3 regions of the Streptomyces siamensis genome follow, and region 3 is predicted to be linked to each of the others. Evidence: riboswitches for the same ligand, from Rfam matches in the RefSeq annotation. Region 3 holds a riboswitch; each other region holds the start of a gene.
The links. Region 3 has a riboswitch for S-adenosylmethionine ahead of ABEB03_RS16755 (amino acid ABC transporter permease). Riboswitches for the same ligand answer to the same signal wherever they lie in the genome.

Region 1 (6,031 bases), on a different contig from region 3:
CCACTGGGCGGCGCTGATCTTCCTCGCCGGCATGTTCGTGCACATGATGCGCGTGTTCTTCACGGGTGCGTTCCGCAAGCCCCGTGAGGTCAACTGGGTCTTCGGATTCCTGCTGTTCGTCCTGGGCATGTTCACCGGCTTCACCGGCTACTCGCTCCCGGACGACCTGCTCTCCGGCACCGGTGTCCGCTTCATGGAGGGCGCGATCCTGTCCGTGCCGATCGTCGGCACGTACCTGTCGTTCTTCCTCTTCGGCGGCGAGTTCCCGGGCGGCGACTTCGTGGCCCGCTTCTACTCGGTGCACGTGCTGCTGCTGCCGGGCATCATGCTCGGCCTGGTCGTCGGCCACCTGATCCTGGTCTTCTACCACAAGCACACGCAGTTCGCGGGCCCCGGCAAGACGAACAACAACGTCGTCGGCATGCCGCTGCTGCCGGTCTACATGGCCAAGGCCGGAGGCTTCTTCTTCCTGGTCTTCGGTGTCATCGCGGCCATCGCGGCGATCGCCTCGATCAACCCGATCTGGTCCCTGGGCCCGTACCGTCCGGACCAGGTGTCCACGGGCGCCCAGCCCGACTGGTACATGGGCTTCTCCGAGGGTCTGATCCGTGTCATGCCCGGCTGGGAGATCAACTTCTGGGGTCACACGCTCGTCCTGGGCGTGTTCATCCCGCTGATCATCTTCCCGCTGGTCCTGGTCGCGATCGCGGTCTACCCGTTCATCGAGTCCTGGGTCACCGGCGACAAGCGCGAGCACCACATCCTGGACCGCCCGCGCAACGTCCCGACCCGGACCGCGTTCGGTGCCGCCTGGATCAGCTGGTACTTCGTCCTGCTCGTCGGTGGTGGCAACGACCTCTGGGCCACGCACTTCCACCTGTCGATCAACTCGATCACCTGGTTCGTCCGGATCGCGTTCTTCGTCGTGCCGGTGCTGGTCTTCCTCGCCACCAAGCGGATCTGCCTCGGCCTCCAGCGCCGCGACCGGGACAAGGTGCTGCACGGCCGCGAGTCGGGCATCATCAAGCGCCTGCCGCACGGTGAGTTCATCGAGGTCCACGAGCCGCTCAGCCAGGACGCGCTGCACACGCTCACCGCGCACGAGCAGTACAAGCCGGCCGAGATCGGCCCGACGGTCGACGAGAACGGTGTCGAGCGCAAGGTCAGCGGCCCGGAACGGCTGCGCGCCAAGCTGAGCAAGGGCTACTACGGGGAGGACAACCAGATCCCCAAGCCCACGGTCGAGGAGTACAAGGAGATCACGAGCGGCCACGGCCACCACTGATCACCTACCGACCCTGCTGATCGCCACGGCTGGAGCCCCGTCCATTGCATGGACGGGGCTCTTTGCCGTCCTCCGGGCTGGATAGGGTGGAGCCTGCCGGTACGTGCGTGCGTACCCGCCTTTTGTACGTGTCTACGAACCCAGGAGCGGCATATGAGTGCTGTGACCCCCGCTGGAGGCGACATCGCGGCGGGCCGTTCCTGGCCCGAGGTACTGAACGGCCTGCTCGACGGCCGCGACCAGAGCGCCGACGACACGGCGTGGGCGATGGACCGCATCATGCGCGGCGAGGCGACGGACGCGCAGATCGCGGGCTTCGCGGTGGCGCTGCGTGCCAAGGGCGAGACGGTCGAGGAGATCTCCGGACTCGTCCGGACGATGTACGAGCACGCCAACGTGATCGAGGTGCCGGGCCCGGCGGTGGACATCGTCGGGACGGGCGGCGACGGCGCGAAGACGGTGAACATCTCCACGATGTCCGCGATCGTGGTCGCCGGGACCGGGGCCAAGGTCGTCAAGCACGGCAACCGGGCCGCGTCGTCGGCCTCGGGCGCCTCGGACGTCCTGGAGAAGCTCGGCGTCAATCTGGAACTGACGCCGAAGCGGGTCGCCGAGGTGGCCGAGGAGGCCGGGATCACCCTCTGCTTCGCCGTGAAGTTCCATCCGGCGCTGCGTCACGTGGCCGCCGCGCGCGGCCAGCTGGGGATCCGGACGACGTTCAACATCCTCGGCCCGCTGACCAACCCGGCACGGGTGAAGGCCCAGGCCGTCGGTGTGGCGGACCCGCGCATGGCGCCCATCGTGGCCGGTGTCTTCGCCGAGCGGGGCAACTCCTCACTGGTCTTCCGCGGCGACGACGGACTCGACGAGCTGACCACGACGTCGACGTCGCGCGTCTGGGTCGTGCGCGACGGCAAGGTGACCGAGGAGCGCTTCGACCCGCGCGACGTCGGGATCGAGCTCGTCCCGGTGGAGGCCCTGCGCGGCGCCGACGCCTCGTACAACGCGGACGTCGCGCGACGGCTGCTGAACGGCGAGCGCGGTCCCGTGCGGGACGCGGTCCTGCTGAACTCGGCGGCGGCGCTGGTGGCGCTCTCGCCGGGCGACGCGCCGCTGACGGAGCAGATCCGTGCCGCCATGGCGCAGGCGGCCGAGTCGATCGACTCGGGGGCCGCGAAGCGGGCCCTCGACCGGTGGGTGCGGGTCAGCAACGCCTGACCGCCGCCGTCCGTACCCGATGTGACACAGGGCGCAGTCCGGATCCTGGACTGCGCCTTGCACGTCGAAGATCTTCTGGCAAGATGCTGTACCAGGTCATGAGCGACAGCCATCAGGCCCCGGCCGGCTGTCCGGCAACCCTCCGTCCGTGGCGGGGTGCCCCGGGTGAAGACCAGGCCGTAGGCAGCGAGGTCTACGGCAAGCGCGGACCCCTCGTGTCACCAGGGGTCCTGGTCGTTCGAGGGAGCCTTCTGTGAGCAAGCGAATGCGATAGGGCGTCGAGCCCCGCCTCCGCGTACCCCTTTCACCTTTTCCCGCGTCGAGCCGTACCTCCGTGTACCGGCCGCGCGGTGATTCCGCCTGCCTCTCACAGGAGCTCGCCATGTCTGTCACCACCGTTGCCGCCGACCAGTCCGTTTGTGCCCCTCTGGCCGTTCTCGGGCGAGATGTCACCGTCCCCCTCGTGACGGGCGGCGAGGTCACCTACGCCGCGCTCGACTACGCCGCCAGCGCCCCCGCCCTCCAGCGGGTGTGGGACGACGTCGCCGCGTACGCCCCGTACTACGGCAGCGTGCACCGCGGGGCCGGCTACCTCTCGCAGCTGTCCACCGACCTGTTCGAGAACGCCCGCCGGACGGTCGCCGAATTCCTCGACTGCCGCTCCGACGACCAGCTCGTCTTCACCCGCTCCACCACCGACTCGCTCAACCTGCTCGCCGCCACCCTTCCGGCCGACTGCCAGGTCTTCGTCTTCGAGACCGAGCACCACGCCTCGCTGCTGCCCTGGCGGGACGCGCGCGTCACGTACCTGAACGCCCCGCGCACCCCCGAGCAGGCGGTCGCGACGCTGGAGCGGGCGCTCGCCGACCGCGACCCTTCCCCAAGCTCTCGGCTGCGCTCGAGCAGGGGAGGCCCCTATGGCCCGGCCCTGGTCTGCGTCACCGGCGCCTCGAACGTCACCGGCGAGCTCTGGCCGGTGCGCGAACTGGCCGCCGCCGCGCACGCCCACGGCGCGCGCATCGTGCTGGACGCCGCGCAGCTGGCCCCGCACCACCCGGTGTCGGTGCGGGACCTCGATGTCGACTGGGTCGTCTTCTCCGGGCACAAGCTGTACGCGCCCTTCGGCGCCGGCGTCCTCGCGGGCCGCGCCGACTGGCTTCGGGAGGCCGACCCGTACCTGGCGGGCGGCGGCGCGAGCCGCAAGGTGTCGCGGCGCGAGGACGGCGGTGTGGACGTGGAGTGGCACGACACCGCCGCGCGGCACGAGGCCGGTTCGCCGAACGTCATCGGCGCCTACGCGATCGCGTCCGCCTGCAAGGCACTCACCGAGGCCGGCTTCGACACGCTGGTCGCCCGCGAGCGGCACCTGATCGACACGGTCCGCGCCGGTCTCGCCGGCGTACCCGAGGTACGGGTGCTCTCGCTCTTCGGCGACGACGCCGCGCGCGTCGGTGTGATCTCCTTCGTCGTCGAGGGCTGGAACAGCTCGCACTTCGCCGCGGCGCTCTCCGCCGAGTACGGCATCGGTGTCCGTGACGGCCTCTTCTGCGCCCACCCGCTGGTCAGGACCCTGCTCGGCAGCGACCCGCAGACCCAGGGGGAGTGCGGGGCCCCGGAGGCCGCGCCCGGCGAGAAGTCCCTCAACGCGATCCGCGTCAGCTTCGGCGCGGGTACCCCCGACGAGCACGTCGAGCGCTTCGTCACCGCGGTGAAGGAGCTCGTGCGGGACGGCGCGAAGTGGCGGTACCGCACGGAGGACGGCCGCTGCGTGCCCGCGGTCTGAGCGGGGTTCTCGTCAAAAGGCCGCCCGGCGACCGGGCGGCCCTTCGCACCGAGGTCACACGATCAGGAGTCGAGCCCGATCGCGAACGCCGCCTCCAGGTCGTGCTGCGAGTAGGTGCGGAACGCGACGTGCGTGTCCGTGGCCTCGACGCCCGGGATCTTGCTGATCTTGCCGGGGATGACGTCCGCCAGGTCGTCGTGGGCCTGCACCCGGACCATCGCGATCAGGTCGTACGTACCCGTGACGGAGAAGACCTCGCTGACGGAATCCAGCGCGGCGATCGACTCGGCGATCTCGGGGATCCGGTCCACGCTGGTCTTGATGAGGACGATCGCGGTGATCACGGCTGGTTCTCTCCCTCGGGGGCCGCTGCTGAGGCTCTCACCCTACTCGCGGTCCAACCTGCCCGGTCGCCGCGCCGGGGGTCCGCCGTGCGGCCGGGCCGCCGCCGGGGGCGGGGTCCCCTCGGCGGGCCCGGCGGCCGTCCGGCCGAACCGCAGCCACACGTAGCCGAAGCCCAGTGTGAAGCCCACCAGATGGGCCAGATAGGCGACCCCGGGGCCGCCGTCGTCCTGGCTCGCCGCCAGCCACTGGAGGATCACCCAGAAGGGCAGTACCACCCAGGCCGGGAAACGCAGCGGCAGGAAGAAGAGGAACGGCAGGAGACTGGTCACCCGGGCCGTGGGGAACAGGTACAGGAACGCGCCGAGCACCGCGGAGATCGCCCCGGAGGCGCCGACCAGGGACTGCTGCGACTCCGCGTTGGCCGCGGCGTAGCCGAGGAGCGCGAGATAGCCGCAGCCCACGTAGAAGAGGGCGAACTGCACATGCCCCATGCGTTCCTCGGCCATCAGCCCGAAGACGAAGAAGAAGAGCATGTTGCCCAGGAGATGGAGCCAACTGCCGTGGATGAAAAGGGCCGTGGCGGGGGTCAACGCCTCGCGCGCGGCACCGTCGAACAGATCGCCGGGGACCACGCCCCAACGCCGGAAGTAGGCCCGCTGCGCGGCGGCCAGCGCGTCCCCGGTGCCGTAGACCGGGTTGAGGCCCGACGCCGGGCCGATCACGAAGATCAGACAGCACAGGGCGATCAGCCCGTACGTCACCGGCGCCGACTGACCCCGAACTGCTCTGCCGACCGTCGTACTCCATTTGCTGATCATGGTGCAGAGCATGGCGTAACGGGACGGATGAACACAGACCGCCTCGCCGCGGTGGACGGCGGAGCGTCGGGGAGCCGCCAGGCCGTAGGGTTACGAGCCACATGCACCGGGAGACTGGCGCTGGACGGACACTAGAAGGAAGCGGACTGCCTCATGACGGTTCCCCTGCCGGACGCCAAGACGCGCTGGCGCTGCACTCTCTGCGGCAACCTCACGCGTTTCGACGTGACCCGCTCGTCGAAGGTCGTCGAGTATGTGCACCTCGACCTGGCCGGTGAGCCGAAGGTCGAGGAGCGCGAGGTGGTCAGTGAGACCATCGAGTCGGTCCGGTGCCGCTGGTGCAACGCGGTGGACCAGGTGGAACTGGTGGACAGGCCGGGCGCCGGCTCCTGAGGGAGCGGGCCCCACAGACATTGGGGTGACGGATGGTGGAGACCACAGGCGGGGAGCCGGACGACGGCGCCGCTGAGGTGCTCGACCGCCCGCTGCCCGACGGCGTGCGCCGCCGCGTCGTGCAGATCGTCTCCGACGGCTTCGGCGGGCTGACCGTCGGTGAACTGCCCGCCCAGTTGCGGCAGTATG
Region 2 (6,031 bases), on a different contig from region 3:
GCCCGGGACGGACGTGTCGCGATCAGCCATGGGTGAGCCCGCCCGTCCGTGGATAGGGTCGTCCCATGGGCAGCCCTACGGAATCCCCGGACTCCTTGCCGACGCCCGCGACCCCCGCGGGACGCGACGGCCTCGACGCCATCCTCGCCCGGCCCGGCCGGGCCGTGATCGCCCTCGACTTCGACGGGACGCTCGCCCCGATCGTCCCCGACCCGGACCAGGCCCGCGCCCACCCGGACGCGGTTCCCGCGCTCGCGGCGCTCGCCCCCAAGGTCGCCTCCGTCGCCGTGATCACGGGCCGCCCGGCCGGGGTCGCGGTCCGCAAGGGCGGCTTCGCGGACGTGCCGGGACTGGAGCACCTGGTGGTCCTCGGCCACTACGGCGCGGAGCGCTGGGACGCGGTGAGCGGCACGGTCACCGCCCCCGCACCGCACCCCGGCGTCGCCGCCGTCCGGGCCGAGCTGCCCGGGGTGCTCGACCGCGTCGGCGCCTGGCAGGGCACCTGGATCGAGGAGAAGGGCCGCGCCGTCGCCGTGCACACCCGCCGCGCGAGCGATCCGCAGGCCGCCTTCGAGGCCCTGCGCGAGCCGCTGACCGACCTGGCGACCCGGCACGGCCTGATCGTCGAACCGGGCCGCATGGTCCTGGAGTTGCGCCCGCCGGGCATGGACAAGGGCGTCGCGCTCCTGGAGTACGCCCGGGAGATCGGCGCCGAGTCCGTGCTGTACGCGGGCGACGACCTGGGCGACCTGCCGGCGTTCGCCGCGGTCGACAAGCTCCGCTCCGACGGCGTCCCCGGCCTTCTCGTGTGCAGCGGCAGTTCCGAGGTCGCCGAACTGGCCGACCGGTCCGACACGGTGGTGGACGGCCCGGGCGGCGTCGTACGTCTGCTCGCGGCGCTGGCGGCTCAGCTCGGCTGAGTGCCGTCGAGTGCCTCCAGCGCGTGCAGCTGCTCCAGGAACCACCGGGAGGGCGGCAGCGCGGTCGCCGCGGCGGCCAGCCGCTTGGTGCGCTCCGCCCGCTCGTGGGCCGGCATGGTCAGTGCCTCGTGCAGCGCCCGCGCGGTGCCGGTCACGTCGAACGGATTGATCTCGATCGCGTCCTCGTGCAGCTCCTCGAAGGCGCCGGCCTCCCGGGACAACACCAGCGCGCAGCCCTCGTCGGAGACGACGGGGACCTCCTTGGCGACGAGGTTCATGCCGTCGCGGATCGGGTTGACGAGGGCCACGTCGGCGAGCCGGTAGGCGGCCAGCGACCGGGCGAAGTCGTCCTTGACGTGCAGCACGACCGGGGTCCATCCGGGCGTCCCGTACCGGGAGTTGATCTCCTCGGCGAGCCGCTGCACCTCCGCGGTGTAGTCGCGGTAGACGGCCAGGTCCTGGCGCGAGGGGTACGCGAAGGCGACGTGCACGACGCGCTCGTGCCATTCGGGGTGGTCGTCGAGCAGCTGCCGGTACGCCAGCAGTCCGCGCACGATGTTCTTCGACAGTTCGGTCCGGTCGACCCGCACGATGGTCCTGCGGCCCTCACCGATCTGCTCGCGCAGCGCGGCCATCCGCTCGTCGACGTCGGGCTCGTGCGCGCGCCGGCGCAGGAAGTCCGCGTCCGCGCCGAGGCCGTGCACACCGATCTCGGTGGACCTCAGCGGGGGGCCGCCGGTCGGGGTGTGATCGACGGCCCTGCGCGGGTCGCCGCTCGGCCAGCTGGGGAAGATCCGCTCACCGTCGGTCTGTCCGGCGCAGATCATGAAGGCGTGTGCCCAGCGCCAGGTGAGGAAGCCGAGCCGGTCGGCGCCGAGCATGCCCCACACCAGCTGGGCGCGGATGTCGTCCGGCAGCATCCGGAAGTACTCGGGCGGGGCCCAGGGCGTGTGCGAGAAGTGGCCGATCCTGAGGTCCGGGCGCAGCTCGCGCAGCATGCCGGGCACCAGACACAGGTGGTAGTCCTGCACGATCACCACGGCACCCTCGGCCGCGGTGTCGGCCAGCGCCTCGGCGAACGCGCGGTTGTACGTCTCGTAGGCGGCCCACCGGCGCCGGAACTCCGCGTCGAAGACCGGCTCCAGGGGCGTCTGGTAGAGCATGTGGTGCACGAACCAGAGGACCGAGTTCGCGATGCCGTTGTAGGCGTCGGCGTGCACCTCGGCGTCGATGTCGAGCATGCGTACGCCCTCCTCGGCGACCCCGCGGCGCACCGCCTCGCGGTCGCCGTCGCCGAGCGCCGAGCACACCCACAGGGCGCCCGCGTCCGGACCGATCGCGGAGAGGCCGGAGACCAGCCCGCCGCCTCCCCGCCTGGCGTGCAGCGAACCGTCCTCGCGCACCTCGTACGAGACCGGGCCGCGGTTGGACGCGACGAGAATGCGGTGGGCAGCGCCCTGCGCAGAAGCCGTGGAAGCCATACGCCTCAACCTAGCCCGGCCCGGAAACGCTCAAACGTACGGACGACGGTACGAACAGGCCGTATACGACCGGCGGAGTCGGTCACTCCGTGTTTTCGCAGACCGGGGCTATGCCACTTTGCGTGACTGGTATTCGGCGATGTCCGCCATCGGTGGCCGCTCCTCCGTGTCGACGGAGTAGGTGCGCGGCTCGAAGCCGTCCTCGCCCCGCTCGAACTGGGTGAGGGCCGGGCGGACGAGGTGCCCGCGGGCCAGCCGGAGCTGTGCGGTGCGGTAGATGGCGGCGGCCATCCGGCCGAGCGCCTGGCCGTCCTGGTGACGGTGCTTGCGGACGCCGACGTCGACCTGGGCGAGGGCGTCGAGGCCCACCAGGTGCAGCGCGTCGACGAGCATGCCCAGTTCGACGCCGTACCCGACGGGGAACGGCAGCTGTTCGAGCAGGGAGCGGCGGGCCGCGTACTCGCCGCCCAGCGGCTGGACGAAGCCCGCGAGTTGCGGCCAGTGCATGTTGAGCAGGGGACGGGCCATGAGCTCGGTGACACGGCCGCCCTGGCCGGCCGCCGCCGTCGCTCCGGACGCGGAACCGTCGGACACGGTCAGCGGCCGGTCGTACATGGCCTTGACGAGGTCCACACCCGGTTCGGTGAGCAGCGGGCCGACGATCCCGGTGACGAAGTCCGAGGAGAACTCCTTCAGATCGGCGTCGATGAAGCAGATGACGTCCCCGCTCGTCACGAGCAGCGACCGCCACAGCACCTCGCCCTTGCCGGGCACGGCCGGGATGCGCGGCAGGATGTCGTCGCGGTGCACGACCCGCGCGCCCGCGGCGGCGGCGACCTCGGACGTGCGGTCCGTGGAGCCGGAGTCGACGACGACGATCTCGTCGACGAGGGGGACCTGTTCCATCAGGTCGTGGCGGATGATCGCGACGATGTCGCCGACCGTCTCCTCCTCGTCGAGGGCGGGCAGGACCACGCTGACCGTCGAACCGGTGGCGCGTTTCGCGGCCATGAGCTTGTGGAGCGGGCGATCGGACACGGACCAGGAGCGTGTGCCCAGCCAGCGCTCAACTTCTTCCAGCACAGTCTGCGGCTCCTCACTGTTTGATCACATGCTCTCATCGGCATGCCCGCCGTGGCAGCGGCTGATCGGCTAGGGCCGTCTCGCGGTTCGGACGACAGGTTCAACTGTCCTGGCCGTCGGTTACAGTCTTGAACAACGCGGGTGACCATCGCATGTCCTGGATCGTCGGCGCGTAAGCAGTTCAATAGTCAAACAATCAAATACCGCTCATCCAGAGGGGCAGAGGGATACGGCCCGATGAAGCCCCGGCAACCCTCCAGCCGGTCTCGTACCGATCGACGTCTCGATCGCACCGCGAGGCTCCCGGCTTGGGAAGGTGCCAAATCCGTCTCACGGCGAGATGCGTCGTGAGGAAGATGAGGAGAAAGGGCCTCGCCTCCATGGCTGCGCAGACAGTTGCAACCACCACGAACTCCGTCGACCTCGGTCCCGCCGCCGCCCTCTCGTGCCGGGAGTGCGGCCACCGCGTGCCCCTCGGCCCGGTCTTCGCCTGCGAGGAGTGTTTCGGCCCGCTGGAGATCGCGTACGACTACTCGGCCTACGACACCGAGGAACTCCGCAAGCGCATCGAAGCGGGCCCCGCGAACATCTGGCGCTACGCGCCCCTGCTGCCCGTCCCCGCGGACGTCGCCGAGAAGCCGAACATCAACCCCGGCTGGACCAAGCTCGTCAAGGCCGACAACCTCGCCCGCGAACTGGGCGTGACCGGCGGCCTGTACGTGAAGGACGACTCCGGCAACCCGACGCACTCCTTCAAGGACCGCGTCGTCGCGCAGGCCCTGGAGGCCGCCCGCGCCTTCGGCTTCACCACCCTGTCCTGCTCCTCCACCGGCAACCTCGCCGGCGCCGTCGGCGCCGCCGCGGCCCGCGCCGGCTTCCGCTCCTGCGTGTTCATCCCGCACGACCTGGAGCAGGGCAAGGTCGTCATGGCCGCGGTCTACGGCGGCGAACTCGTCGGCATCCAGGGCAACTACGACGACGTGAACCGCTTCTGCTCCGAGCTGATCGGCGACCCGGCCGGCGAGGGCTGGGGCTTCGTCAACGTCAACCTGCGCCCGTACTACGCGGAGGGCTCCAAGACCCTCGCCTACGAGATCTGCGAGCAGCTCGGCTGGAAGCTCCCGGACCAGCTGGTCGTCCCGATCGCCTCCGGCTCCCAGCTCACGAAGATCGACAAGGGTCTCCAGGAGCTGATCAAGCTCGGCCTCGTCGAGGACAAGCCGTACAAGATCTTCGGCGCCCAGGCCGAGGGCTGCTCGCCGGTCTCCGTCGCCTACAAGGCCGGGCAGGACGTCGTCCGCCCGCAGAAGCCGGACACCATCGCCAAGTCGCTGGCCATCGGCAACCCGGCCGACGGTCCGTACGTGCTCGACATCGCGCGGCGCACCGGCGGTGCGGTGGAGGACGTGAACGACGAGCAGATCGTCGACGCGATCAAGCTGCTGGCGCGCACCGAGGGCATCTTCGCGGAGACGGCCGGTGGTGTGACCGTCGGCGTCACCCGCAAGCTGATCGAGAACGGTCTGCTCGACCCGGCCCTGACCACGGTCGTGCTGAACACCGGCGACGGCCTCAAGACCCTGGACGCGGTGGCCTCGGACACCGGCCTGACCGCGACCATCCGCCCGAACCTGGACTCCTTCCGAGAGGCTGGCCTCGCATCATGAGCGTCAACGTCCGCATCCCCACCATCCTGCGCACCTACACCGGCGGCCTGGCCGAGGTGAGCGCCGAGGGCGCGACCCTCGCCGAGGTCATCGCCGACCTGGAGAAGAACCACACGGGCATCTCCGCGCGCGTCCTGGACGACCAGGGCAAGCTGCGCCGCTTCGTCAACGTCTATGTCAACGACGACGACGTGCGGTTCGAGCAGGGTCTCGAGACGGCGACGCCTGACGGTGCGGGCGTGTCGATCATCCCGGCCGTCGCCGGAGGCTGACCCCCGAGCGGTGACATGCCGGCCTGGGCGCGAGGCCCGCGGACGGACGTCACCGAGAGTGAGATCGTTACCGAGGGTAATGCCCATCACCGAGAGTTCATCGAATTGCCCCCTCCGTGAGAGAAACGGAGGGGGCAATTCTGCATGGTTGAGCACGGTACAGTTGGGGAACCCGCTTGGCATTTCATGCCGGACGCATATGAGTACCTGTGCGGCACCCGACAAGAAGTAGCCAAAGTGCCCCGCCTTTTTGAGCCGTTTATGGCATTTACGGGGCCCGACTTGCCCTGAATCTTCGCACATTCTCCGCATATTCCCGATCGGCCGTGCCCAGAATTCTCGTCCGATTGACCTGTTGCAGACGGCAGTTGGGCAGATACATTCAGCCGCGGTCGACGCGTTCCGGCGCACACCCCCAACCGTTGGGGGGTGAGGTCTGACCCGGATCCGCGAAGTGTGGATCTGTGCAAGGGCCAGTAATAGGGGAGTTAGGCATGGCTCAGGGCACCGTCAAGTGGTTCAACGCGGAGAAGGGGTACGGCTTCATCGCGGTCGACGGTGGTGCGGATGTATTCGTCCACTACAGCGCGATTCAGATGGACGGCTAC
Region 3 (6,031 bases):
ACGTCGTCCTTGCGGTAGGACGCGAAGTCGTACTTCTTCTTGCGCTCCTCGGTGTCGGTGATGTTGGCGAACGCGACGTCGACCTTGCCGCTGTCGATGCCGACGAACATGTTCTCCCAGGTGGAGTTCTTCAGTTCCGGCTCCAGCCCGAGCACCGCGGCGACCAGACGGCCGAAGTCGGGTTCCGCGCCGGTGAGGGTCTTCTGGTCCGAGCCGACGTAGGCGAGCGGCGGGAAGCCGTCGGGCAGGGCTCCGACGCCGATCGTCAGCCTGCCGCTGCGGCGGACCGACGCGGGCAGCTCCTTGCTGATCGACTTCACCTCGGTGACCTTCAACTCTGCTGTCTTCGCGGCGCCGTTGGACAGCCGGCCCACGGTCACCGTGCCCGCGGCGTCGGTCGTGGTCGCGGCGTCGCTGTCGCCTCCGCAGGCGCTCATGGAGGCGGCCAGGGAGACGACCGCGGTGGCCGCGGTGAGCCCGCGTATCAGGCTGCGTCGGGAGAAGTGCGTAGGCATGGCTGTCCTTGTCGCTGAGTGAGGGTGGGCGTGACGTGACGGTGGGGGGCCTGACGCCGGGTGGTGCGTGGGAGCGGTGGGGCACGCCGGGAGGTGTCAGGGAGTGGTGCGGGGGTGCGGGTCAGAGCACCTTGCTGAGGAAGTCCCGGGTCCGCTCGTGGCGCGGCGCGTCCAGCACCTGGCCGGGCGGCCCCTGTTCGACGATGCGGCCGCCGTCGACGAAGACGACCCGGTCGGCGACCTCGCGGGCGAAGCCGATCTCGTGGGTGACGATCACGAGGGTGGTGCCGCTGGTCGCCAGGTCCTTGATGACGGCCAGGACCTCGCCGACGAGTTCGGGGTCGAGTGCCGAGGTCGGTTCGTCGAACAGGATGATCCCCGGGCGCAGCGCGAGGGCGCGGGCGATCGCCACGCGCTGCTGCTGGCCGCCGGACAGCTGGCGCGGGTAGGCGCCCGCCTTGTCGCCGAGGCCCACCCGGCCGAGGAGTTCGCGTGCGAGTTCCTGGGCCGCGGGCCGGCTCAGCTTCCCGGTGGCGACGGGCGCGGCGGCCACGTTGTCGAGGACGGTCAGATGGGGGAACAGGTTGAAGTTCTGGAAGACGAAGCCGATCCGGCTGCGCTGGGCCAGGATCGCCCGCTCGCCGAGCTCCTTCAGCCGTCGGCCGTGCCGGCGTACGCCGATGAGCTCGCCGTTCACGCTGACGTGTCCGACCTCGGGCTTCTCCAGGTGGTTGATCACCCGCAGCAGCGTCGACTTGCCGGAGCCGGACGGGCCGAGGATCACCGTGACCTCGCCCGGACGGACCGTCAGGTCGATGCCGTCGAGGACCCGTTGGGTGCCGTACCACTTGTGCACGTCGTGCACCTCCAGGGCGGCGGGGCTCGCTTCGAGGGTCGATGCGGTGGTCATACGGCGGCCTCCTTGCGCAGCCGGGCCCGCAGGTCCCCGAGGCCGGCGCGCGCCTTCTGCAGGGGGGTCGGCGGCAGGGTGCGCGTCGCGCCCCGGGCGAAGTACCGCTCGACGTAGAACTGGACGACGGACACGGCGCTCGTCAGGATCAGGTACCAGACCGTGGCGACCAGCAGCAGCGGCACGATGTCGCCGGGGTAGGTGCTGCCCATCGTCTGCACGGAGCCGAACAGGTCGAGCAGCGAGACGTAGAAGACCAGGGACGTGCCCTTGATCAGGCCGATCAGCTGGTTGACGTAGTTCGGGGTGATGGACCGCAGGGCCTGCGGGAACACGATGCGGGTGAACTGGTAGCCCTTCGGCAGGCCGAGCGCGGCGGACGCCTCGTGCTGGCCCTGGTCGACGGAGAGGATGCCGCCGCGGACGACCTCGGAGGCGTACGCGGCCTCGTTGAGGCTGAGTCCGATGACGGCGACCGCCATGTCGGTGGCGAGCCGCGACTCGTCGAAGCTGACGAAGGCAGGGCCGAACGGGACGCCGAGGCTCAACGTCTTGTACAAGGCACTGAAGTTGTAGAGGAAGATCAGCACGACGATCAGCGGCACGGAGCGGAACAGCCACGTGTACAGCCAGCTCACCGCGCGCAGCACCGGGCTGCCGGAGAGCCTGGCCAGGGCGAGCAGGACCCCGCCGAGCAGTCCCAGCACGGCGCTGAGCGCGGCCACTTCGAGGGTGATGACGAGGCCGTCGAGGATCGTGGGGCGCAGGAACCAGTAGCGGAAGCGGTCCCACTGGTAGAAGGGGTTGGTGGCCAGGCCGTGGACGATCTGGGCGAGCAGGACCAGGACGACGGCCGTGCCGATCCAGCGGCCCGGCCTGCGCAGCGGCAGGACCCGCTGGGCCGTGAGCGGTTTCGCCGGGGGGTGGGCGGGCGGTGCCTCGGCGAGAGACACGGCGGCGCCGGGGGGTTCACTCATGGGTGCTCCAGCAAAGAGGGACACCCCGGGGCGGGCGTGCGGGCGCGACGTCGGCGCGGCGCCGTGGGACGGCCGCGGACGACGGACTGCGGGAGGACGCCGGTACCGGGGGCTGGGCGGACAGAGGGCACACCGCTCAGCGGTGCGCGTCAGGGATTCAGAACGCCGTCAGCCTTGACAGCGGGCACAGCCCGGGGCGCTACACAGTGCGCTGTTGACACGGAGCAGGTCGACGCAGCGGTCGGCGCACAGCAGGACGCAGCCGCGGGGCCGCCGTGCGGCCTTCCTCGAAGCTGTGTGCATCGCCGTCTCCATCGCTGTTCCCGCCCGTGGGCGCTCGCGCTTACCGAAGGTCTTCCGGTCCGGTCCTCACCTGGGGCACCCCACCGCGACAGGAGGGTTGCCGGACAGCGAGCCAGGGCTTGTCGCTGACACTCATGACCGATCTGCGGCGTAAGTTAGGCACTTCCGGAAACCGATGTCAACGCCGGGCGGCCAGGATGACCACCTGGTGAGACCCGGTCCACGCCTTCTTGACGGCTCCGGGGAGCCCGCCGAGACTGACGGGGACGGTCACGATTGTCAGCGCCTCGTCACTCGGTTCTTCCGTGCGACGCGGTGATCGGCCCCGGCCCGCTGACAGGCAACCCTTCCACCGCGACGGGGTGCCCCGGGTGACGACCGGGTCCCGCCGGCGTGGTGGGGCAAGCGTGGTCGCGCAGGAGCGCGGACCCTGGAGCGGGACCGGTGGGAATGCCCAGGAACGATCTGACGAGACGTCTGCACATCGATCTGCAGCGGGTCTCCAGCGCCTACTAGACCGGCCGCGTCGAGCCGGTACGCAAGCGCAGTCACTCCGTTCCTCCACGGCCGCCGCCCACGGGCGGGGCCGGGACCTCGTCGTTCCCAGGGAGAGTCATGCCCAAGACATCGTCGCGCGCTTCGGATTCAGGGATCTCCAGTACATGCGGCGGCGCCGCGGCCGACGCGAGCACCTCCAACCCCGGTGCCCCGGCGCCCTGTTGCCCGCTCCCCGGGGACCCGGGCCCGGCCGTGTCCCTGCCCGGCCTCCGTCCCCGGGGCGGGGCGCCGTCGGGGCCGGCCCGCGCACCGCGCATCCGCAGCCGCATCGGAGAGGGAGTCGCCGGAGGTTTCTACCCGGCGCCCCACCGCTACGAGTTGTACCTGTCGCAGGACTGTCCGCGCTCGCTGCGGCTGTCCGTGACCCTGCGCCTGCTGGGCCTGCAGGACTCGGTGGCGACCACGGTCCTGGCGGATCCCGCCGCGACACCCGAGGCGTTCGCCGGGCTGCGCCGCGCCTACGAGGCCACCTGGCACCACTACGAGGGCCCGCTGACCGCCCCTACGCTGTGCGACCGCTGGAGCGGACGCGTCGTCAGCAATCACACCCCCGACATCCTGCGTGATCTCGCGGGCCTCGCGGGCGGGGGCGACGCCGCCTACGTCACCACGCTGCGCCCGGCAGCACTCGCCGCGGACATCGACGCGCTGTCCCGGCTCCTGGACCGTGACGTCACGCCGGCCGCGTCGGCGGACGTCCTGTCCACGGCGCTGGCGCCGCTGGACCGCCGACTGGCCGTGTATCCATATGTTCTGGGCCGTCGGCTGACCGCCGCGGACGTGGATCTGTGGGCGGCGCTCACCCAGACCGGCGCGGCCGGCGTCCCGGCCGACACCCTCGCCCGGCATCCCCGACTCGACGCCTACGCGCGCCGTCTCGGCGAGCACCCCGCCTTCCGGGGTGCCCGGTGTCAGCTCACCCCGCGAACCCGCCGCGACGGGTGACGAAACCCGTCCCGCCCAGCGAATCCTTCACCTGCGGCAATCGCGATCGAACATCAACTGACTAGACTACGCACCCTCGTACACACGATCGCGCCACGTACGAGCGAAGCCGTTCCCGAAGGGTTCCGACTCTTGATAGCCATCGAAGATGTCAGCAAGCGGTACGCCGACGGCACGGTGGCCGTCGACCGCCTCTCCCTCCAGATACCGGACCACTCCATCACCGTTCTCGTCGGACCCTCGGGCTGCGGCAAGACCACCACGTTGCGCATGATCAACCGCATGGTCGAACCCAGCAGCGGAACGATCCGGGTCAACGGCGAGGACATCCGCAGCCGGCCCGTCAACGCGCTGCGGCGGTCCATGGGTTACGTCATCCAGAACGCCGGGCTCTTCCAGCACCGCACGATCCTGGACAACATCGCCACGGTCCCGCGGCTCCTCGGCTGGTCCAAGGAGCGCGCCCGAGCCCGCGCGGCCGAACTCATGGAGCGGGTCGGCCTCGACCCGGGCATGGCCCGCCGTTACCCCTATCAGCTCTCCGGCGGTCAGCAGCAGCGCGTCGGCGTCGCCCGCGCGCTGGCCTCCGACCCGCCGGTCCTGCTCATGGACGAGCCGTTCTCCGCGGTCGACCCGGTCGTCCGGCGCGGCCTTCAGGAGGAGTTGCTCCGCATCCAGGAGGAACTCGGCAAGGCCATCGTGTTCGTCACGCACGACATGGACGAGGCGATCACCGTCGGGGACCGCGTCGCCGTGATGCGCACCGGGGGCAGGCTCGCCCAGTTCGCCTCGCCCGACGAGTTGCTCTCGTCGCCCGCCGACGCGTTCGTGGAGGAGTTCCTCGGCGCCGACCGGGGCATCCGCGGGCTGTCCTTCCTGTCCACCCGTGAGCTCACGCTCGACCGCACGGCGGTCTTCCCGGTGGGTTCCGACTGGCAGGAGATCGCGGGGCGCGCGGACACGCCCGCGCAGGTGCTGGTGACCGACGCCGGCGGCAGGCCGCTGGGCTGGGCCGACCCCACGGCGTGGGGCGGTGAGGTCGAGGCGCTGGAGCCGCACGGGCAGACCTTCGAGGTGGGCCGCGACTCGCTGCGGGTCGCACTGGACCGGGCGGTGCTGTCGCCCACCGGTCAGGCGGTCGCGGTGGACGGCGCGGGACAGGTGCTCGGGGTCGTCGGACAGGAGACCATCGCCGCCGCGATCCGTGCGGCGCGCCGGCGGCGGGCCGCGGACCCCGAGCCGGGCCCGTCCCAGGTCGAGGCCGCGCGATGAACGGCTTCTTCGACATACCGAGCGACCTCCAGCACAGCTATCTCGGCCTGATCTCCTGGCACATGCAGGAGGCCCTGATCCCGGTACTGGTCGGCCTGCTGCTGGCACTGCCGATCGGCCTGCTGTGCGTCCGCTTCAACTGGGTCTACGCGCCGGTGCTGTGGGTCACCACCGTGCTCTACGCGATCCCGTCGCTGGCCTTCTTCGTGGTGCTCATCGACTACACCGGGCTGAGCCGGCTCACGGTGATGATCCCGCTGTCCCTGTACAGCCTGGTGATCCTGGTCCCGTCGGTCGTCGACGGCGTCCGGTCGGTCCCCGAGGAGACGAACGCGGCCGCGGCGGCGATGGGCATCGGCCTCGTACGCCGGTACTTCCAGGTCCAACTGCCCATCGCCGTACCGGCGATCACGGCGGGGCTGCGCGTGGCGACCGCCTCCAGCATCAGCCTGGTCAGCGTCGGCGCGCTGATCGGCAACCAGGGGGCGCTCGGCAATCTGCTCACCACCGCGATGTTCTACCACCGGCCGGTCCTGGCGGTGAACTCGGTG

Region 1: another riboswitch for S-adenosylmethionine. It lies ahead of ABEB03_RS08070 (aminotransferase class V-fold PLP-dependent enzyme); the one in region 3 lies ahead of ABEB03_RS16755 (amino acid ABC transporter permease).
Region 2: another riboswitch for S-adenosylmethionine. It lies ahead of thrC (threonine synthase); the one in region 3 lies ahead of ABEB03_RS16755 (amino acid ABC transporter permease).

What each region holds. Positions count from the first base shown of each region.
Region 1 is NZ_BAABKB010000002.1:1,204,360-1,210,390, forward strand. It holds gene qcrB (cytochrome bc1 complex cytochrome b subunit) at 1-1,285, shown strand, start outside; gene trpD (anthranilate phosphoribosyltransferase) at 1,439-2,503, shown strand; SAM riboswitch class IV at 2,598-2,714, shown strand; gene ABEB03_RS08070 (aminotransferase class V-fold PLP-dependent enzyme) at 2,886-4,286, shown strand; gene ABEB03_RS08075 (Lrp/AsnC family transcriptional regulator) at 4,349-4,630, opposite strand; gene ABEB03_RS08080 (rhomboid family intramembrane serine protease) at 4,673-5,449, opposite strand; gene ABEB03_RS08085 (hypothetical protein) at 5,603-5,842, shown strand; gene ABEB03_RS08090 (NYN domain-containing protein) at 5,875-6,031, shown strand, end outside.
Region 2 is NZ_BAABKB010000005.1:249,306-255,336, reverse strand. It holds gene otsB (trehalose-phosphatase) at 66-920, shown strand; gene ABEB03_RS12900 (alpha,alpha-trehalose-phosphate synthase (UDP-forming)) at 908-2,401, opposite strand; gene ABEB03_RS12895 (glucosyl-3-phosphoglycerate synthase) at 2,510-3,484, opposite strand; SAM riboswitch class I at 3,689-3,847, shown strand; gene thrC (threonine synthase) at 3,865-5,151, shown strand; gene ABEB03_RS12885 (MoaD/ThiS family protein) at 5,148-5,423, shown strand; gene ABEB03_RS12880 (cold-shock protein) at 5,918-6,031, shown strand, end outside.
Region 3 is NZ_BAABKB010000010.1:35,994-42,024, forward strand. It holds gene ABEB03_RS16745 (ABC transporter substrate-binding protein) at 1-515, opposite strand, end outside; gene ABEB03_RS16750 (amino acid ABC transporter ATP-binding protein) at 637-1,425, opposite strand; gene ABEB03_RS16755 (amino acid ABC transporter permease) at 1,422-2,402, opposite strand; SAM riboswitch class IV at 2,737-2,845, opposite strand; SAM riboswitch class IV at 2,974-3,119, shown strand; gene ABEB03_RS45350 (putative leader peptide) at 3,156-3,221, shown strand; gene ABEB03_RS16760 (glutathione S-transferase family protein) at 3,456-4,208, shown strand; gene ABEB03_RS16765 (ABC transporter ATP-binding protein) at 4,341-5,480, shown strand; gene ABEB03_RS16770 (ABC transporter permease) at 5,477-6,031, shown strand, end outside.